3 regions of the Yersinia kristensenii genome follow, and region 1 is predicted to be linked to each of the others. Evidence: predicted binding sites of a transcription regulator. Region 1 holds the regulator's gene; each other region holds the start of a gene.

Region 1 (7,497 bases):
AAACCAACGAATAGCCGATTTATCTCCTTCATCCCAGACAAAACTGGTTTCCGGCAAATTGATCTCGGCGGCGATACTTTGCATCTGTTCTGTCGACAGCGGCTTTTTCAGCAGATACACACCCGCCGGGTTACCAGATAATCCGCTGCCGATAAACGCATCAACATGGAAATAGTTATAAGCCATCAATTAGCTCCGGTGATTCGTCAATGCAAAATCATTAATTAGTGCCAAATCAATAGCACACAAGCCGCGGTCAGCAAGCCCATAGAGATATTAAAAGTGAACCAAGCCCGGCGACTGCGCAGCAAACGGCCAATCAAAGTCCCAAAACCCAGCCAAATAATACCGGCCACCAGATTCACCATAAACATGCCCAAGCTAATCATTAAGATGGAATGATTATAAGCTGCCCCCGCCATACTGAAGCTGGCGACTGAGCCTAATCCCATTAACCAGGCTTTTGGGTTAAGGAACTGCAATAGCCACCCCTGATACAATCGCAGCGGTTTTGGCGGTACGACATTGGTTTCTAATTTTTCATAGGCCGAGGTGGCAATTTTCCATGCCAGCCACAACAAATAAAGACTGCCGAGAATTTTCAGAATTAAATGCAGGAAGGGGTAGATCAAAATCAGGCCGCCGACACCAAATGCCACCAGCAGCAGCATACTCTGCATGCCCAACATAATGCCTAACATCAACCAGATAGAGCGCATAAAACCGAAATTGGCCCCGGCTGAGGTTAATAACATATTATTCGGGCCGGGGGTAATAGCGGCAACCCAAAGAAAACCTACCATTGAAAGAAATAAACTCAGTTCCATGAGACGGGTGCCTCTCACCCAAAATGATGCGCGATATACCCATGAAGCTAACAGTGTGCTATTGATCACACAAGAGCAATGACATGATTTCCATTCACAATATGCATGAAATATTTCGCCCGCTGGCAGGAGCCAGTAACCCGCACCTGCAAACGCTGCTGCCCCGCCTGGTCAGGCGGCGGGTGCAACTGCAACCTTTTTGGCAACGGCTGGAATTGCCGGATGGGGATTTTATCGATCTAGCCTGGAGTGAAAACCCGGAACTGGCGCGCGATAAGCCCAGAGTGGTGCTATTCCACGGGCTGGAAGGGAATTTTTACAGCCCTTACGCCCATGGTTTACTGCGCGCCTGGCAAGACCGAGGATGGCTGGGTGTGGTGATGCATTTTCGCGGATGCAGTGGCGAGCCAAATCGTAAGTCACGCATTTATCACTCTGGTGAAACAGAAGATGCCCGCTTCTTTCTGCGCTGGTTGCGGGAAAGCTATGGACAGGTGCCCACCGCCGCGGTTGGCGTCTCTTTGGGGGGCAATATGTTGGCCCTCTATTTAGCTGAACAAGGGCAAGAGAGCTTATTAGAGGCAGCCGTGGTGGTTTCTGCACCACTGATGCTCGAACCTTGCGCCAATCGCATGGAGCAAGGTTTCTCGCGTGTCTATCAGCGCTATTTGTTGAATCAGCTCAAGTTAAATGCCACCCGCAAGCTGCTGCATTACCCCGGCAGCCTACCTTTGAATTTGGCTCAATTGAAAGGGCTGCGGCGAATCAAAGAGTTTGATGATGTCATAACGGCTAGAATACATGGCTTCAATGATGCGCTGGATTACTATCGGCGTTGCAGCGCCTTACCTAAGTTGTCGCAAATCACCACGCCGCTGCTGATCATTCATGCCAAAGATGACCCGTTCATGACCGCCGAGGTTATCCCCAACTTGCGCGAATTACCGGGCAATATTGATTATCAGTTAACTGAGCATGGCGGCCATGTTGGTTTTGTCGGCGGCTCATTAAAACACCCACAAATGTGGCTGGAACAACGTATTCCAGCCTGGCTTTCCCCCTATTTGGAGCAACCGTCATGATGATTCCCTGGCAGCAAGTTGATAGTGAAACGCTGGATAACCTGCTGGAAGCCTTCGTGCTACGTGAAGGCACGGATTACGGCGAGCATGAGCGGTCATTAGCACAAAAAGTCGAAGACGTGCGCCGCCAATTAGCGAGTGGTGAGGCGGTATTGGTCTGGTCAGAGTTACACGAGACTATCAATATTATGCCACGCGGTGCATTTCGGGCCGGAGCAGAAGAATTGCCATAACCCTCGCGGGATCACGACACTCATCGAGTAAAATCAGAGTGACAAGGCGGACACTTTGCCCTAAAAATAACCGCTAACGCTAAAAAACAGCCCATTTCAGCCTGTCCACTGAGGATCTAACCCCATGGAGTTACAGCTAATATGTCAACTAAACATCCGGTTATAGCCGTCACCGGCTCAAGTGGCGCAGGGACGACGACCAGCCTGGCGTTTCGCAAAATTTTTCAGCAATTGAATATTCGCGCGGCGCAAATTGAAGGCGACAGCTTCCACCGCTATACCCGACCAGAAATGGATACCGTCATCCGTAAGGCGCGGGATCAAGGCCGACATATCAGCTATTTTGGCCCAGAGGCCAATGACTTTGGTCAGTTAGAACAAAGTGTGGAGGAGTACGGCAAAAGCGGCACCGGGCGCTCACGTAAGTATTTGCACACTTATGATGAAGCCGTGCCTTATAACCAGATTCCGGGTACTTTTACCCCCTGGGAGCCACTGCCTGAACCCACCGATGTGTTGTTTTATGAAGGGTTACACGGCGGAGTTGTGACCGAACATCATGATGTGGCAAAACATGTCGATTTGCTGGTCGGCGTGGTGCCCATCGTCAACCTGGAGTGGATTCAAAAATTAGTCCGAGATACCGGTGAGCGCGGCCATTCCCGTGAAGCCGTGATGGATTCCGTGGTGCGCTCCATGGACGATTACATTAACTACATTACGCCGCAGTTCTCGCGCACCCACATTAACTTTCAGCGCGTGCCGACCGTCGATACCTCTAACCCGTTTGCCGCCAAAGCGATTCCATCACTGGACGAAAGTTTTGTCGTCATTCACTTCCGCGGTTTGGATCAGATTGATTTCCCCTACTTATTGGCAATGCTGCAAGGGTCTTTTATTTCCAATATCAATACATTGGTCGTCCCAGGCGGGAAGATGGGGCTGGCAATGGAGCTGATTATGGCACCGTTAGTGCAGCAATTGCTGGAAGGTAAAAAAATCGGTTAATCCTTCGTCCTTGAAGCCGCAGTAAAGCAATTACTGGAAAGAAAAAATAATTTGACGCTATCCCAACCCAAAGTCGTTGGGGCTGCAGGTAGGCGGCAAGCGAACTCATCCCGATGAGCTTACATAAGTAAGTGATTCGGGTGAGCGAGTGCAGCTAACAACCCTGCAGCTTCAAATACGAAGGGGTTAATTACGCGATGTCACGGATTTCAAAACTGTGGGTAATGGTCGCCGCTTTACCCAACATTAGCGAGACGGAGCAATATTTCTCTGCTGACAGCTCAACCGCGCGCTCCACAATTTTATCGGTCAAGCCCTTGCCGCTCACAATAAAATGCAGGTTAATTTGCGTAAACAGGCGCGGAGCCTCTTCCCGGCGCTGTGAAGTTAACGTCACTTCGCAATCGCGCACATCGTTACGGCCTTTTTGCAAAATAGAAACCACGTCAATGGCGCTACAGCCACCCGCTGACATTAACAACATTTCCATCGGGCTCGGCGCTTTATCTCCTGCATTCCCGTCCATTAAAACTTGATGACCTGAAGCAGACTCACCCAAAAATGTCAGCCCTTCAACCCACTTTACACGTGCCTGCATAACTCATGCTCCCGGTTAAATTTTCTCATTCAGACTACCCTTTCATTTACAAACTGGCAATGTAACCCGATGTTCATCATGCTGAAGCGATACAACACAAGACACTGGCCTCATCCTGTGCTACAAACAGAACCGAAAGTGTTGTTTCTTGAATTAAATAGAGTAGCTTCTCAATACTCAGTGAAGGGTTTCTACTCGGTACGCATCTTGGCTATACCTTTCGGCAGTTGAGCAAATTAATATGCTAAATGAAAGTGTATTTTATAAGCACGCCGTACAGGGAACTCTGAGCCCTGTTAAGTTAGGCAGCGATAACAACAGAGGATAACAGCGAATGGTTCTCGGCAAGCCACAAACAGACCCGACTCTCGAATGGTTCCTGTCTCATTGCCATATCCACAAATATCCATCGAAAAGTACGCTAATTCACCAAGGTGAAAAAGCCGAAACGCTTTACTACATCGTGAAAGGCTCCGTTGCGGTGCTGATCAAAGATGAAGAAGGTAAAGAGATGATTCTCTCCTATTTAAACCAGGGAGATTTCATCGGCGAGCTTGGATTATTTGAAGAAGGCCAAGAACGTAGTGCTTGGGTTAGGGCAAAAACTGCCTGTGAAGTGGCTGAAATTTCTTACAAAAAATTCCGTCAGCTGATTCAGGTCAATCCAGATATATTGATGCGCCTGTCTTCACAAATGGCGAATCGCTTACAGATAACCTCTGAGAAAGTGGGTAACCTCGCTTTCCTGGACGTGACTGGGCGTATTGCACAAACGCTGCTTAATCTGGCAAAACAACCGGATGCCATGACCCACCCAGATGGGATGCAGATAAAGATTACCCGCCAGGAAATTGGTCAAATAGTTGGCTGCTCCCGCGAAACTGTGGGGCGGATACTAAAAATGCTAGAAGATCAAAATCTGATCTCCGCGCATGGTAAAACGATTGTCGTTTACGGCACCCGTTAAAACCCTATAAACCGGTGCTGTTACCTCGGCACCGGTTTTCTTTTGTGTGATTAATAAATTTCTGGGGCCTATATGAATTGGCAACGGCTTATTTATCATCCTGAAGTGAATTATGCACTCCGCCAAACACTGGTTCTCTGCTTGCCGGCGGCATTGGGGTTCGCAATGGGTGAATTGCGGTTGGGGTTGATGTTCTCCCTGATACCCGCCTGTTGTAATATTGCTGCACTAGATACCCCTCATCAACATTTCTTCCGGCGGCTGATTGTCGGCGGGGCTCTCTTTACTTTCAGTAGTTTTCTGACTCAACAACTGCTGCTGTGGGATATTCCATTACCTGCGGTGATGCTTGGTTTGGCTTTAATGTTGGGTGTCAGTGGCGCTATCAGCCAGCTCAATGGCCGCCTGCTCCCCGCCGCACTTATCGCCGCTATTTTTAGCCTCAGCATGGTAGGTCGTGCGCCTATCTGGCAAGCGCCATTGATGTGTGCCGTGGGGACGCTCTGGTATGGTCTATTTACCTGGCTATGGTTCCGGTTATGTAAAGACCAGCCGATCCGTGAGCCATTGAGTCAGCTTTATCATTTGTTGGCCGATTATTGCGATGCTAAATACAGTTTGTTTGGCCAGCATGTTGAGCTAGAAAAGGCCATGCCGCCGTTGCTTGACCGGCAACAAGGTATAATGGACAAAATTAATCAGCTTTATCAGCAATTTAACCTGATAGACAATGCCACGAAAAAAGAGCGAAAACGGCTATTGAACTTGTTTCAAATGGCGCTTGATTTGCAAGAACACATCACTGCGGCAGTGAGTCAGTCAGAAAAAACGCAAGAGTTAATTGATCAAAGCCCGATAGAAACAGTTCTTAAGCGCAATATGCAGGTTATCTCGACGCAAATGCGCACCATTGCCGATGATATTCTCTATCATCACCGCGCAAAAACGCATTTCAGTGCGGGTGATGCGCTGGTCGAGCTGGAAGAGGTTGCCCAGCAGCACCCGGATAACCCCGTGGCGCAATTCTTCTATTACCATATCAGCCATGTTACCCAAATCCTGAGCGACCAACGCCCGCAGTATGATCGCGCCTTGATGTCCAACCAACCCTCTCAGCCATTTTGGCCAGCACTCGTCAGTTATTTATCGTTTAAATCCAGTGCATTGCGGGATGCTGCTCGCCTTGGTGTCACTTTGGCCGCGGGCAGTTACATCGGTAATTTGATCCATCTGCCTAAACCTTATTGGATTTTGCTTACCGTGATGCTGGTAACGCAAAATGGCTATAACGCCACTAAAATTCGGATCCATCACCGCGCCCTTGGCACCCTGATTGGGCTATTACTCGCGGCAGCTTTGCTGCATTTTCAAATGCCAGAAGGCACCACGTTAAGCATCATGTTGCTCATCACCCTGGTGGCCTATCTGGTTCAACGCAAAAACTATGGCTGGTCGGTCATTTTTAGAACCATCACTACGGTTTATATCTTGCAGTTATTGACCGGCGAAGGTGCGGACTTTTTAATCCCGCGGTTGCTCGATACCTTAATCGGCTGCGCCTTAGCCTTCGCCAGCACATTGTGGCTATGGCCACAGTGGCAAAGCGGTTTACTGCGTAAAAATGCGCATCAAACACTGGAGAATTATCAGAAAATCCTGCGCATCCTGCTGAAACCTCATCCGAATATCGAGCAACTGGCGTTTGAGCGCATCCAGGTGAACAAAGCCAGTAATGCCGTCCTCAATTCACTGAAACAAGCTATGCAGGAGCCGGGATTCAACTCAAAATATCTGGCGGACATGCGTCTGTGGGCTACCCATAGCGAACTTATTGTCGGGAATATCAATGAGATGACCATCCTGACGCGGGCTTATCCATTAGCAGAGTCGCCAGCAGAATCGGATAAACACCACATTCAACTGACGGTTAAGTTAGCGGAAGAATATTTACAGCTCTGTGAAATGGCGATTCAACAATGTCAGCAACGGCTGGAATCAGATAACAGTGAGGGGAATAACGATTTTGTTCAAATGCCAGATAGAGAGACTGATACGCAAATCTCTGAGCTTGAACGTAATTTACGGCGTATCTTGGCGCATTTGAGTGTAATGCATACCGTTTCATCCCTGGCATGGCAGCAACAGCCACACCACGGTATTTGGCGCAGCCGGAAATTGCGGGATACGGCGTCGTAAAAAAGAGAGGCAAAAAGCCTCTCCACAGGCCGTTGACAAAAATGCAGTTTACCCTTTGACCAGGCTGGCAACCGCCCTTTCTAAACGCGCCATACCTTGCTGGATATCTTCTGGCTCAATCACCAGCGAAGGCGCTAACCGCAAGACATCTGGGCCGGCATTGAGGATCATCACCCCGTTCGCTGCCGCCGCCGTCAGGAACTCCCGCGCACGACCATGATAGTGCGGTGCTAATTCAGCCCCAATCAATAGCCCCATGCCACGAATATCATCAAACACCTGATACTTATTGTTAATCTCTTGCAAAGCCTGCACAAACAGGCCGTGGCGCTGTTCAATGCCATCAAGCACCTCAGGGGTATTAATCACATCCAACGCAGCCTCTGCGACCGCACAGGCCAGTGGATTCCCCCCATAGGTGGTGCCGTGGGTTCCTACCGCCATCACCGAAGCAATTTCCTCTGTCGTCAGCATCGCGCTAACTGGGAACCCGCCGCCTAACGCTTTGGCCGTGGTGAGAATATCTGGCGTCACGCCGTAGTGCATATAGGTAAACAGCTTGCCACTGCGCCCCATACCGCTTTGC
Region 2 (7,497 bases), 2.1 Mb from region 1:
GAAAGAAAACTATCTGGATACACTGCGCGCTATCGACCCAGAATTGGTGAAAACAGCGGTTAGCGGCGAACGCTTCCAGCAGTGCTTCTTCGACAACTGTCAGGTTGAAGAAATCAAAGCATTTGTGAAGAAAATTCTGGCGTAATAATTGACGTTAATGTCAAAAAACAAGGCTCCTGAAAAGGAGCCTTTTGTTTATCTGCCAAGCATAAAACCCAATAAAATCGCTAATTAACTAGCACTTAGGCGGTGTTCCTGGCGGTGGTAGATAACGCAGTGGGTCCAGTGCAGTTGCCCGGTAGCGAATCTGAAAATGCAGCATCAGGGTATCTGTTCCAGAGCTTCCCATGGTGGCTATTTTCTGCCCGGCTTTCACGTCCTGAGCATTATTGACCAGCATGGTGTCGTTATGGGCGTAAGCGGTGATGAAATCTTCCCCGTGCTTAATCATGATGAGATTGCCATAACCACGCAGTTGATTCCCGACGTACACCACACGCCCTTTGGCTGATGCATAAACTGGTTGCCCGCGTTTACCCGCAATATCGATCCCCTTGTTGCCGCCATCGGCAGTGGAATACTTGGATATAACTTGGCCGCTGGTAGGCCAACGCCAGCAACGGCTTGCTCCGGGCGGTGGCGTTGATTTAGCCAGTGCAGTATTCGATGATTTCCGTTTATTTGATGTCAAACGGCCAGATGAAGTCGAGCTATCAAGTTGCAGTTTTTGCCCAACTTCCAACCGATAAGGGGGTTTTAGTTTGTTGATACGGGCAAGATCACTGACTTCACTGTCACTGATCCAGGCAATAAAATAGAGAGTATCGCCCTTTTTGACGGTATAGGATTTGTCGTTGTAACTGCCTTTGGGTAGCTTGGCATAGTCACGATTTGATTTGTTTGAGCACCCACCTAATAGCAAGATAACCATTGCATATAACGCCAACCGTGGCCACAACCGTATTCTGCTTTTCGTGTTCAAAACGTCCCCTTTATTATCGTGATTTCAAATTCCCTCAGTCGGTTATAGTAACATTTGAACCTTAAGCGTCAAAAGCCAGAACCAGGGTATTATTTAGAATTTGAATCACGACAAGCCTGATAACCGTGGCTATCAGGCCTGATGATGACGTGGAAATTATTTTTTGTTAACCACAGATATTGCTTCAATAACGAAAGTTTCCAGTGGTTGCAAGGTGGCAATCATCGGTTTGTGGTAATCATCTGCAAGCGTTGAATTAATGCCGTATACCGGTTTGAGGGTAATTCCATAGTTCCTCCGGTTTTAATTAAACTATTATCGGCAGGAACATATTAATATTTATTCAAAACAGTTGGTTGCAATTTGTATAAAAAAACCATGTCTGATGGTTCATAAAGAGAGGTATAGAGCCGCCATTAAAACTATTTTTTAGCGGCAAGTGCGTAGCTGTGGTCAATACGCAAATAAAGCTCCTCAAGAGAAAGCGAGCCGTCTAAACAAAGTGAAAGCCAGTGTTTTTTATTCATATGATAAGCACGAAAATATCGCGTGTTATCAATGATTTCAGCGACATTTTCAGGGCTGGCCCGGAGGTTAAGTACATCACAGAGAGCAGAGTCATCCACTCCTAATTTATTTTTGGGAATAAGCAACAATGCACCGTACCATTTGGCGTTATCCGCCCGCCGCCAGATGGCGTTAGTGGGGAATTTTGCCCACAAAAATTCTAACTCATCGCCGTATTTTGAACGGATATATTGAATAACGGCTTGCGCGTGCTCACTTTTAAAGATGTACGACTCAAAGCACTTTTGGGCAATATCAGACAATACCTTTCCATATTCTGCCCGCACGCGGCCGACAAAAGCCCCACAACTTCCCGGCACAAGATGGAGTACATATTCCTCGTTAGAGCCAGTATCAGTCAACGTTGCTGAAACGTGTTCAAGCTTAGAAACTGTTATGACCATTGCAAACTGGCCGTCTAACAGACGAGTACTGTAGTGATAATCATTCCCACACTCGGTAAAACCGTAATTGAGCAGGCGTTGTGAAACCGCTTTTTTATTTTTGAACAACAGAAGCATAGTAACCTCGCTGTTGTGATTGAATTTTAATGGCTGATGACTCGCCAGAAACTTAATAATCTGAAAGCCTGCTGCAAAAGTGGGGGACGGCCATCCACGGTGCCAGGTAAGCTTTTGTTTAGGTTTGATCGTACGGCATTGGGTAGCAGCGAGCATAATGTATCTTTATGTATTCATTATACTGCCTTTGTCCTTATTTCTGGTCGCAAATTTTGATAAAAAGACATGAAAAATCCACGCAACTGCGTGGATTTTATGGTTTTTTTGCGATTCTCATGAGATTTAGCGAAACCTCATGAGACAACAGAAGTTAGTTGTTTAGACGTTGAACAGGAAGTTCATCACATCGCCATCTTTTACGATGTATTCTTTACCTTCTGAGCGCATTTTCCCAGCTTCTTTCGCACCTTGCTCACCTTTGTAGGTAATAAAGTCGTCAAATGCGATAGTTTGTGCCCGGATAAAGCCTTTTTCAAAGTCGGTATGAATTTTCCCTGCGGCTTGTGGAGCTGTAGCACCTACAGGAATGGTCCAGGCGCGAACTTCTTTAACACCGGCGGTGAAGTAGGTTTGCAGATTCAACAGTTCATAACCGGCGCGGATCACCCGGTTCAGACCAGGCTCTTCAATACCCAACTCGGCCATAAATTCAGCACGGTCTTCATCTTCCAGCTCAGCGATATCAGATTCAACGGCAGCACAAACGGCCACCACAACAGAACCTTCACCCGCAGCGATAGCCCGTACTTGATCCAAATAGGGGTTATTTTCGAAACCATCTTCATTGACATTAGCAATGTACATCGTAGGTTTCAGTGTCAGGAAGCTCAAATAACGGATTGCCGCTTTATCTTCTGCTGTCAGGTTCAACGCACGCAGCATGCCTGCATTTTCTAAATGTGGCAGACATTTTTCCAATGCCTCCAGTTCAGCTTTAGCGTCTTTATCGCCGCCTTTGGCTTTCTTTTGCACACGATGAATAGCACGTTCGCAAGTTTCCAAATCGGAAAGAGCCAATTCAGTATTGATGGTGTCAATATCATCCACTGGATCAACTTTGCCAGCAACATGGATGATATTGTCATTTTCAAAGCAACGTACCACATGGCCAATAGCTTCAGTTTCACGAATATTAGTCAGGAATTGGTTACCCAGACCTTCGCCTTTGGACGCCCCTTTGACCAGACCGGCAATATCAACGAACTCCATGGTCGTTGGCAAGATGCGCTGAGGTTTAACAATCTCGGCCAGTTGATCCAGACGCGGGTCCGGCATTGGCACCACGCCCGTATTGGGTTCAATGGTGCAGAACGGGAAGTTAGCTGCTTCGATACCCGCTTGTGTCAACGCGTTGAACAGGGTGGATTTACCAACGTTAGGCAGGCCCACAATACCGCATTTGAATCCCATGTTTTATATCACCTTAAATAACTTAAAAATCAACCAGTTAGATTTAACTGGCCGATGTAATCAAAATTTATGCCGCCATTATACACATAATGACGATTTATCTCGATCATGCTCTTTCGTTGTGGATATAGCTTTTGTCGTAATGGACGATAGGTACTTGATTTTTCTAACTCTGTGCCCGAGATCACGCTTCTGCTCTCTGAAGTTTTCTGATTAATGTCCGATAACAATTCATTAGGGTCTGCATACTGAATTTGGATTATCCCCATGGAAATGAATATTTATAAATGGTTGATAGTGATTTTATGTGGGGGTGCGCTAGGTATTTTAGGCATGCGGTTTCTGACGGCAGATACCGAACCGTCGGGGCCAACTTTTGCCCAGTTAGTAGACCAATATGGCGTGCAGATAGAAAATCAATCAGGTAAAAGCGTGAGATATGTGGGTTACAAAAAAAAGACGCTGTATGAGGATTTTGATAGTGTTCAACTGACGTTCACTGCCATAAATGACAAATTCGAGCGTAGCCACGATTTATCTGATAATAAGAAAAAAGCGGCTGATTGGGAGAAGCTTTTTTGCAGCGACACACTACAAGATATCGCGAATGAATATGACGGCAAAAGTAATCATTTTCTCGGGCGCGTTAGAGTGATTATTGCCAGTGTTGTCCTGACCGATGAAGGCCAGCAGGGAATCAATGCGTTGTGCAATAAAAACGAATAAAGTGGGAAGTAACTTCCCCGGTGCACCGGCGCTTTCCGGGGAACGGGCGAACCGCTATGCCGTGGCTTTAAAGGAATGCAGGCGATTCATTGCTTTGGTGATATCTTCTTTCAACAGCACTTCAGTACAGCGAATAGACTCATCAATCGCGTCGTCAATTAAGGTTTGTTCGCTAGCAGGCGGTTTACCGAGAACAAAACCGGTGACTTTACTTTTATCACCAGGGTGGCCGATGCCAATGCGTAAACGATAGAAATTGGGATTATTGCCGAGCCTGCTCTGAATATCTTTCAGGCCATTATGGCCACCATTACCCCCTCCCAACTTCAATTTTGCCACACCGGGTGGAATATCCAGTTCATCATGTGCGACTAAAATTTCTTCCGGTAAGATGCGGTAAAACCCAGCCATCGCCGCAACCGCCTTGCCACTTAAATTCATAAATGTAGACGGCACCAGTAAGCGCACATCTTGGCCCGCCAGGTTTAACCGTGCGGTATAACCGAAGAATTTGCTCTCTTCTTTCAGTTGTTGGTTATGGCGCTGCGCCAATAAGTCCACATACCAAGCCCCCGCATTATGGCGAGTTTGGGCATATTCAGCGCCCGGATTTGCTAGTCCAACGATTAATTTAATGCTGCTCACGTCGTCATTCGCTATTACTAAAGGAATTAAAGTGAGACAGTTTACCCGTCATGGCGCGTAATGACAAAACTGCCAATATGAATTTATTTGGAATTAATAGTTCAATATGTGAATAGTTAATCTATGGAATAATTCAATTTCGATGCCAAATGTCTGGAAAGTGTAAAGATTTGTCGAAATATATTCCTTAGATGTGATCGTCAGCGCAACACTTTCATTGGCCGTCTGACTATACTGAGTTATTAGGTGGACATGAATAATCGCATTAAGCAAGTATTTTTGAATACTTAGCGAAGTGATTATTTATTGGCAACTCAAGTGGAGGTGGCTTATGAAACGTAAAACCGCAGCAAGGCTGGGCAATGTGCTGATGGGGCTGGGATTAGTGACCATGGTCGTTGGGGTAGGTTACTCAATTTTGGCTGAAGTGACTCAGTTCGGCTTACCACAATTCTTCGCCCATGGTGCAGTAATGAGCATTTTTGTTGGTGCATTGTTATGGTTGGTCGGCGCTCGTATTGGCGGGCGTGAAGAAGTCGCAGACCGCTATTGGTGGGTTAAGCACTTTGATAAACGCTGTACTCGTAATAACCAGCACCACTCATAAAATTTGAGTATTGGCCGTGACGTATGACAAACCGTAACCTGTTATCACAGCTTTACATTGAGCTGACGTTCAGGAGGAGTGAATGACGCCCCAAGAACCTATTGATCAAGAACCTATAGAGCAAAAGTAGAAAACCCGTTGTTGCATCTGCTTCAACGGGTTTTTCTTTATCTGCTTTATACTCGTCATACTTCAAGCTGCATGTGCGTTGGCCGCTTTCCTGCCACTCGAATAATTTAGGGTATAGTTCATTCATCATATATCCGTTATGGATACCCCACGATGATGGCCAAGAGAGACTCATCACAGCTAACTGCGGCCCAATAGTGCCGCAGAGATATCCATTACCGAATATTAATGCTCAAACATCGCAGAGATCGACTCTTCATTACTGATTCGGCGGATGGCTTCAGCCAACATACCGGACAGTGTCAGAGTTCGCACATTTTTCAATGCTTTAATTTCAGCTGATAACGGAATAGTGTCACAAACAATCACTTCGTCAATCACGGAGTGTTTGATGTTTTCAACCGCATTACCAGAGAAGATCGGGTGAGTCGCGTAAGCAAATACACGCTTGGCACCGCGTTCTTTCAAAGCTTCAGCCGCTTTACACAAAGTACCACCGGTATCGATCATATCGTCAACTAACACGCAGTCACGACCAGCGACATCACCGATGATATGCATCACCTGAGAAACGTTAGCGCGTGGACGGCGTTTGTCGATAATCGCCATATCAGTATCGTTCAGCAATTTTGCGATGGCTCGGGCGCGAACAACGCCACCAATGTCTGGTGAGACAACAATTGGGTTTTCCAGATTCTGCTGCAACATGTCTTCCAGCAGGATTGGGCTACCAAATACGTTATCAACCGGAACATCAAAGAAGCCTTGGATCTGTTCAGCATGAAGATCCACTGTCAATACGCGGTCAACCCCAACACTTGAGAGAAAATCGGCAACAACTTTGGCAGTGATAGGTACACGAGCGGAGCGCACACGGCGATCCTGACGGGCGTAACCGAAGTAAGGAATAACAGCAGTAATACGGCCTGCGGAGGCGCGACGCAGGGCATCAACCATGACAACCAGTTCCATCAGGTTATCGTTCGTGGGTGCGCAGGTGGACTGGATGATGAAAATATCACCACCGCGTACATTTTCGTTGATTTGCACGCTCACTTCGCCGTCGCTAAAACGACCTACAGCGGCGTCACCAAGACTGGTGTACAAACGGTTGGCAATACGTTGTGCTAGTTCCGGGGTGGCGTTACCAGCAAAAAGCTTCATATCAGGCACGAGAAGAACCTCAGGCATGCGTCCAGAGAAGATATTGTCAGATCAGTAATCACGGGCGATTATTCATACTGATTGCAATATACATACGGGTATTTAAAGTCAAAAAAAACATTATGGACCGACTTTCAAACAAGTAAGACAGGTATTTTCACAAACTCAGGTCAGTGGTGCGTGATCTAGACCCTTGCTGCACATCGTTATACCTGTCGTATTTCAAGATACAGGGTTGTTGGCTGCCCTCACTCAACCAAGTCATTGAGTTATCTCAACTCCTTGGGCTCATTCAGTTGCCGCCTAACTGCAACTCGAAATCTATCGGGTATATCTGTACTCACCGCTTTCAAATTTCCCAGAGCGTGCGCGATGCAATGGCGAAACATTCACGCCACGGGCGACAAAACCGTGCAACCACTCCGGGGCAATACTTAACACCTGCCGGGCCGATGACTCCGTGTCAAATTCTGCAAAGACACAAGCTCCGGTTCCGGTAAGGCGTGACGGAGCATATTCTAACAGCCATGAAAGAGCCTGTTCAACCTCGCGAAAACGTTTTCTTGCGATTGGTTCGCAATCATTTGCGTACGGAGCGCTTAGAAGCGCCGCCAGTGGGCGAATTGGCGTATTTCTTTTTAATTCAGGATCGGAAAAAATAATAGGCGTTGGGATGCTTACACCGGGGTGAACGACCAAATACCACTTCTCTACAGGTTCGGCGGGGGACAACTTTTCACCAATTC
Region 3 (7,497 bases), 180 kb from region 1:
AAATCTTCCGGCTCAATACGGGCTTTATTGGCCAATGGGTGGTCGGGAGCCAGCACCAGGCGCACTTCAAAATCAAACATCGGCGAATAGTGCAGGCCACTGCGCGGCAAAATATCAGATGTGAGTACTAAATCCAGCTCTCCTTGCTGCAAGGCCGGCTGAGGATCGAATGTCACGCCTGATTTGAAATCCATCGATACTTGCGGCCAGTTTTTGTGGAAATTATCCAGCGCCGGTGTGAGCCACTGAATACAGCTATGGCATTCGATGGCGATACGCAGCGCGGTTTGGTGTGGTTCGTTGCAGGTTTGCAGCGCTTGCTTGATTTGTGGCAACACTTGTTCCGCCAGTTGTAACAGGATCTCACCTTGAGTCGTGAAACGTAACGGCTGGCTTTTACGCACAAACAGACGAAAACCCAGGCGCTGTTCCAAATCACTGAATTGGTGGGATAAGGCCGATTGGGTCTGATGAAGCTGTGTTGCCGCCGCCGCCAGGGAGCCGGTATTACGCAAAGCTTGTAGGGTGCGTAAGTGTTTCAGTTCGATCATGAGAGTCCTTCACAGTGATAGTGAACAAATTGCGCTTGTGATTAATACAGTACCTGCTGATTATGGATGTGTAAACATCTGGATGGCTAAATGGGAAATAAGACGATGACAATTTTAAATCACACACTGGGTTTTCCGCGTGTAGGTCTGAAACGTGAACTGAAAAAAGCACAAGAAAGTTACTGGGCAGGCAACTCCACGCAAGAAGAATTGCTCAATGTGGGTCGTGAATTGCGCGCCCGCCATTGGCAACAGCAACAGCAAGCTGGCGTTGATTTAGTGCCAGTCGGTGATTTTGCCTGGTATGACCATGTCCTGACCACCAGTTTGCTGCTGGGTAATGTCCCTGAGCGCCATCAGAATGCTGACGGTTCGATTGATTTAGATACCTTATTCCGTATTGGCCGTGGCCGTGCACCCACCGGGACACCAGCGGCGGCGGCAGAAATGACCAAATGGTTTAACACCAACTATCACTACATGGTGCCAGAGTTCCAACAGGGCCAGCAGTTCAAGCTGGGTTGGACTCAACTGTTGGATGAAGTGGACGAAGCGCTGGCATTAGGCCACAAAATCAAGCCGGTACTGCTTGGCCCGGTCACTTATTTGTGGCTGGGTAAAGTGAAAGGCGAGCACTTTGACCGCCTTTCATTGCTGAAAGACATCCTACCGGTTTACCAGCAAGTGTTGGCTGAATTGGCCAACCGCGGTATCGAGTGGGTACAAATTGACGAACCGGCACTGGTGCTGGAATTGCCACAAGAGTGGTTGGATGCTTACCAACCGGCTTATCAGGCGCTACAAGGTCAGGTGAAATTGTTACTGACCACCTATTTCGACAGCATTGGCCATAACCTGGACACCATTCGCGATCTGCCAGTGCAAGGTCTGCATGTTGATGTCGTTGCTGGTCAGGATGATATTACTGACCTGAATGCAAAACTGCCAAAAGAGTGGTTGTTATCACTGGGTGTAATTAATGGCCGTAACGTATGGCGTGCAGACTTGAGCCACTGGTTCGAGCGCTTGCAACCACTGGTGAATAGTCGCCCGTTGTGGCTGGGTAGCTCTTGCTCCTTATTACACAGCCCAATTGATTTAAGTGAAGAAACTCGCCTTGATACAGAAGTCAAAAGCTGGTTTGCTTTTGCCCTGCAAAAATGTGCCGAGTTGGCGCTGCTAACACAAGCACTGAATGCCCCCACTGAAGCTAAACTGGCTGAGTTGGCAGCTTATAGCGCACCAATCCGTGCTCGCCGTGCTTCCAGCCGTGTGCATAACGCGCAAGTAGAACAGCGTTTGGCGGCCATCACTGCGCAAGATATTGAACGCCAACTGCCTTATGAAGCGCGTGCAGCTGCGCAGCGTAAGCGTTTTAATTTGCCAGCCTGGCCGACCACCACCATTGGTTCATTCCCACAAACCACTGAAATTCGTGGTTTACGTTTGGACTTCAAGCAAGGCCGTTTGGATGGCAAAAACTACCGCACCGGTATTAGCGAGCATATCAAGCAAGCTATTGCCGAACAGGAGCGTTTGGGCCTGGACGTGCTGGTGCATGGTGAAGCTGAACGTAATGATATGGTTGAATATTTTGGCGAGCATCTGGACGGTTTTGTCTTTACGCAAAATGGTTGGGTGCAGAGCTACGGTTCACGTTGTGTTAAGCCGCCGGTGATTATTGGTGATATCAGCCGCCCTGAAGCTATTACCGTTGAGTGGGCTAAATATGCTCAATCTCTGACGGACAAGCCGGTAAAAGGCATGTTGACTGGGCCAGTGACTATCCTGTGCTGGTCATTCCCGCGCGAAGATGTCAGCCGTGAAACCATTGCTAAACAAATTGCATTAGCACTGCGTGATGAAGTGGAAGACTTGGAAAAAGCCGGTATTGGTATCATCCAGATTGATGAGCCAGCGCTGCGCGAAGGCCTGCCGCTGCGCCGTGCGGACTGGCAAGCTTATCTACAGTGGGCGGTTGATGCTTTTAAATTGAATGCTGCGATTGCACAAAATGATACTCAGATTCATACCCATATGTGTTATTGCGAGTTCAATGACATCATGGATTCCATTGCTGCGCTGGATGCGGATGTGATTACCATAGAAACTTCCCGTTCAGATATGGAACTGTTGGAATCATTTGAAGATTTCGCTTATCCGAATGAAATTGGGCCCGGTGTTTATGACATTCACTCACCGAATGTGCCAAGTGTGGAATGGATTGAAGCTCTATTGCGCAAAGCGGCTCAGCGTATCCCAGCGGAACGTCTGTGGGTTAACCCGGACTGTGGTTTGAAAACTCGTGGTTGGCCGGAAACTCGCCAGGCACTGGCAAACATGGTTCTGGCGGCGCAACGTCTGCGTGAAGAACAGGCCTGATTAATAACGGTTTACTCTATGTTGTGAAACTTTGGGCGCATATTTGCGCCCTTTTTTATCGCTATTACTTACCCACTTCCTGCACAGGATTAGCTGCGACTCCGTGCTGCGAAAACCAGTCAAGCATGCGCTGCCAACCATCCAGTGCAGACTCAGCGTGATAACTGGGGCGATAATCAGCATTAAACGCGTGTCCTGCATCTGGATAAACAATGATTTCAGCATCGGCATTTGCTGCTCGTAATGCCTGGCGCATGGTGTCGATATGTTCTTGCGTGATACTACCGTCTTTTCCGCCATACAGCCCGAGCACCGGGGCACTGAGGTCGACTGCCACATCAACCGGATATTTCGGCAACAGCAAGGTTTTTTCTCCCACCAATTTGCCATACCAAGCCGCCGCCGCTTTTAATTGCGGGTTATGGGCGGCATACAGCCATGCAATTCGCCCACCCCAACAAAAGCCAGTAATGGCTAATTTGCTGGTATCCCCATCATGACGGGATGCCCAGTGGGCGGTATGATCAAGATCGACCATAACCTGCCGGTCGGGTACTTTGCTGACCAGATTTTTAACCAGTGCATTAATATCATCATATTCTTTAGCATCACCCTGGCGAAAGAACAACTCAGGGGCGATGGCCAGATAGCCCTGTTTCGCTAATCTGCGGCAGATATCTTGAATATGTTCATGCACCCCAAAGATTTCTTGCACAACAATAACCACAGGATATGGCCCCGAGTGTTGGGCTGGTTTAGCAACATAAGCCGGTAGCTCATCGCCTTGAGAAGGGATAGTGGTTTCTGTGCAGTGAATACCTTGTTGGTCGGTATGGCGGGACGTCGAGGCCAGAGGACCGACTGCCGGCGTGAAACCGCTTGCCACCTGTTTGAGAGTCATAGATTGATCAGTTGTCACTGTGGTCTCCTTACGAAATGAGGAAAGTATGACTCGGTAAAGTCTTATTGGGTTGAGCTATCCATTGCCCTGATATTTGCTGTTGACGATCTTAACTATAGGTAATCTTTAAGATTAATGAGATCAGGTTTGCAGTAATTAAGTATTTTATTGCGATATGTGGACGTCTGCTCAATAAGCCGATGATAAGAAGATATTCATCCAACATTAATCAATGAGTCCTACTATTGTTATTCATATACAAAATCACCGTTGCCGCGGTCTATTTTTGTCTAAAAATCGAACTCAATAAGCTTATTATGTGATAAAAATCACATAATAAATGTATTCAAAGTTATCATTTCTTTTATCAGAGTGACCGATGTCACGAAATAATGTGATGATTTTGAGTAAAGTAATCCTTTGTACCCCCTATAACATCTCTCATGAAAGAGGAGTCTCACACATGGCTAAATCCGACGTTTTTCACTTGGGCCTGACTAAAAATGATCTGCAAGGGGCGACTCTGGCGATTGTTCCGGGTGATCCACAGCGTGTTGAGAAAATCGCTAAATTGATGGATAACCCAGTACATCTGGCTTCGCATCGTGAATTTACCTCATGGCGTGCTGAGCTCGATGGTAAAGCTGTGATTGTCTGCTCAACGGGTATCGGTGGCCCATCAACTTCTATTGCGGTTGAAGAATTGGCGCAACTTGGTGTGCGGACGTTCCTGCGAATTGGTACTACCGGTGCCATTCAGCCACATATTAATGTTGGCGATGTATTAGTCACTACCGCAGCCGTGCGTTTAGACGGTGCCAGCCTGCATTTTGCTCCGATGGAATTCCCTGCAGTGGCCGATTTTGATTGCACCACAGCATTGGTTAATGCCGCTAAATCAGTCGGTGCGAAGACGCATATTGGTGTCACAGCTTCTTCTGATACTTTCTATCCAGGGCAAGAACGTTACGACACCTTCTCTGGTCGTGTTGTCCAGCGTTTCAAAGGCTCCATGGAAGAATGGCAAGCAATGGGCGTGATGAATTATGAAATGGAATCTGCCACTTTGTTGACCATGTGTGCTAGTCAGGGTCTACGTGCCGGTATGGTCGCCGGGGTAATTGTTAACCGCACCCAGCAAGAGATCCCGAACGAAGAAACCATGAAAGCGACTGAAAGTCATGCAGTAAAAATTGTTGTGGAAGCAGCTCGCCACTTGCTGTAATTCATCCATCTGATGGGGAAATCACCCACAGTAAATAAATAAACGAATATCATATGAGCGGGTCAGTTTACTGGCCCGTTCTTTATTTTGGCTGAGTATCTGTTAATGTCGTAGCTCTTATAATGGACAATAATAAGAGGAAAATATGACGACACCTGTTCTATCTCATCCTTCCCTACTGCCACTGGATGGTGGTATCAACTTTCGTGATCTCGGTGGTAACGTTGTCGCGGATGGCCGGCGAATCAAGCGTGGGTTATTGTTTCGCTCGGGTTCGCTTGACCGTTTGAGTACCAAAGATTGCGCTGTTCTCAGCAGTGGCTCCGTCACTCAAATTCTTGATTACCGCGATGCGGATGAAGTCCAGGCCAAACCCGATATCGTTTGGCAGGGTGCCAGTTATCACAATACTCCAGCCAATCCACTTAGTAGTGAAGTTAACGCCAATCTCGAGAAACTGACTAACGAGACATTAGCAACATTTGATGCCCGCGCCTTTATGTTAGAACTGTATCGCCGCTTGCCATTTAATAATCAGGCTTATAAACAGTTGGTCAGTTTGCTGCAAAATAGTGCTTCGCCAGAGCATGCTGCTGCGGGTGTGATACAACATTGCGCCGTCGGTAAAGACCGTACCGGTGTGGGTTCGGCTTTGGTGCTGTTTGCTCTAGGTGCTGATGAATCGACCGTATTGGAAGATTATCTACTGACCGAAACGACACTGGCACCTTTCCGTGAGCATATGTTGGCGGAACTGGCGTTAAAACTAAACGATCAGGCATTAGGGCAGTTCGCTTTTGTGCTGTCAGCTCGGGAAGAGTTTATCCAAACGGCACTGCGCAGTATTCAAGAGCATTATGGTAGCCGCGAGCAGTGGCTACGGCAGGAATTTGGTCTTGGCAGCACTGAGCGTGAAAAATTGCAGTCATATTTCTTGGAGTAGCAGTCATATTTCTTGAAATAGTTGTTCCCCAAGATGCAGCTTCTCTGATTTATTGTGTATTGAGCCACCACTGGGCGGCTCTTTTTAACCGCTTAATGATGCAAACTACCGCTTAACCAGTTCGCTGATATTTCTCTTAGGAACCAAGCGTATGTTAACGCCTGACAAATTCCCTGGAGAGAATGCTCATGCAACATGCGATTACCTTTGTTATCGCCTCCGCGTGTGTCCTTGTGATCTGCTACCGTCTATACGGTATCTTTTTTGTTCGTAAGGTTCTGCGCGTCGATGACAGTGAAGTAACACCTTCCCACACCTTTGAAGATGGTAAAGATTACGTTCCAACTAAAAAATGGGTGAACTTTGGTAGCCACTTTGCAGCTATTGCTGCGGCTGGCCCCTTAGTTGGCCCTGTACTGGCAGCCCAATATGGTTATTTACCTGGCTTTCTATGGTTATTGATTGGTTGTGTTATCGGTGGTGCCGTTCACGACACCGTTGTTCTGTTCGCTTCCATGAAACATCAGGGTAAATCTCTGTCTGAAGTGGCTAAATCAGAGCTCGGGCCAGTCGCAGGCTGGTGTACCGGTCTGGCTATGTTATTTATTATCACTATTACCATGGCCGGGTTATCGATGGTTGTGGTACATGCACTGGAACGTAACCCTTGGGGTACTTTCGCGGTGTTCATGACAATCCCTATCGCGATTTGTGTTGGTTTATGGGAGCGCATGACCGGCAGCATGAAAGGGGCTTCTTATGTCGGTATCGCTGCCATTATGGTGTGCGTGTTCGTCGGCCCTTACATTGAAGGTACTTGGCTTGGTGAATGGCTAATGCTGAAAGCGGATACTGTCAGTATCATTCTGCCAATGTATGCTTTCTTCGCAACGGCCTTGCCTGTCTGGATGTTATTAACTCCTCGCGGTTATCTTTCTAGTTTTATGAAAATCGGTGTATTCGGCGCACTGATTGTGGGTGTTGTATTTATTAACCCTGAAATTCAATTCCCAGCAGTAACACAGTTTATTCACGGTGGTGGCCCAGTTCTGGCTGGCCCAGTCTGGCCGTTTATTTCGATTACTATTGCTTGTGGTGCTATTTCTGGTTTCCACGCCTTCATTGGTTCAGGTACTACACCAAAACAAATCGACAAATGGAGTGACATCTTACCTGTCGGCTTTGGTGCGATGTTGGCCGAATGTATGGTTGGGGTAATGGCCCTGATCGCTGCAACTTCTTTGCATCCAGCCGACTACTTCGCGATTAACTCTTCAGCCGAAGCTTGGAGTGCGCTCGGTATGGAAGTGGTTAACCTGCCAAAACTGAGCCAGGAAATTGGCTTAGACTTGTATGGCCGTACCGGTGGCGCTGTAACCCTGGCTGTAGGTATGACAGATATCTTCATTCGTGTGCCATGGTTCAGTAGTCTGGCCGCTTACTTCTTCCAGTTTGTTGTGATGTTTGAAGCTGTATTCATCCTGACAGCCGTTGA

Evidence for each region. The regulator CRP, encoded in region 1, controls carbon source genes, mostly activating them, when cyclic AMP is high. The targets are predictions, from matches to a motif close to ATGTGANNNNNNTCACAT.
Region 2: a site for CRP is predicted at 5,043-5,060, ahead of pth (aminoacyl-tRNA hydrolase). Genes of this name have one in related genera too.
Region 3: a site for CRP is predicted at 4,152-4,169, ahead of udp (uridine phosphorylase). Genes of this name have one in related genera too.

What each region holds. Positions count from the first base shown of each region.
Region 1 is NZ_UHIY01000001.1:1,187,614-1,195,110, forward strand. It holds gene DX162_RS05635 (PhzF family phenazine biosynthesis protein) at 1-186, opposite strand, end outside; gene DX162_RS05640 (LysE family translocator) at 225-827, opposite strand; gene DX162_RS05645 (hydrolase) at 929-1,909, shown strand; gene DX162_RS05650 (YheU family protein) at 1,906-2,142, shown strand; gene DX162_RS05655 (phosphoribulokinase) at 2,284-3,150, shown strand; gene DX162_RS05660 (OsmC family protein) at 3,341-3,748, opposite strand; gene crp (cAMP-activated global transcriptional regulator CRP) at 4,083-4,715, shown strand; gene DX162_RS05670 (YccS/YhfK family putative transporter) at 4,788-6,911, shown strand; gene argD (bifunctional acetylornithine/succinyldiaminopimelate transaminase) at 6,960-7,497, opposite strand, start outside.
Region 2 is NZ_UHIY01000001.1:3,331,574-3,339,070, forward strand. It holds gene DX162_RS15240 (RpiB/LacA/LacB family sugar-phosphate isomerase) at 1-145, shown strand, start outside; gene actS (amidase activator ActS) at 236-964, opposite strand; gene DX162_RS15250 (MmcQ/YjbR family DNA-binding protein) at 1,405-2,226, opposite strand; gene ychF (redox-regulated ATPase YchF) at 2,389-3,480, opposite strand; gene DX162_RS15260 (hypothetical protein) at 3,748-4,206, shown strand; gene pth (aminoacyl-tRNA hydrolase) at 4,261-4,851, opposite strand; gene ychH (stress-induced protein YchH) at 5,183-5,458, shown strand; gene prs (ribose-phosphate diphosphokinase) at 5,813-6,760, opposite strand; gene ispE (4-(cytidine 5'-diphospho)-2-C-methyl-D-erythritol kinase) at 7,073-7,497, opposite strand, start outside.
Region 3 is NZ_UHIY01000001.1:1,010,357-1,017,853, reverse strand. It holds gene metR (HTH-type transcriptional regulator MetR) at 1-551, opposite strand, end outside; gene metE (5-methyltetrahydropteroyltriglutamate--homocysteine S-methyltransferase) at 657-2,933, shown strand; gene DX162_RS04715 (dienelactone hydrolase family protein) at 2,998-3,852, opposite strand; gene udp (uridine phosphorylase) at 4,298-5,059, shown strand; gene DX162_RS04705 (tyrosine-protein phosphatase) at 5,205-6,002, shown strand; gene DX162_RS04700 (carbon starvation CstA family protein) at 6,191-7,497, shown strand, end outside.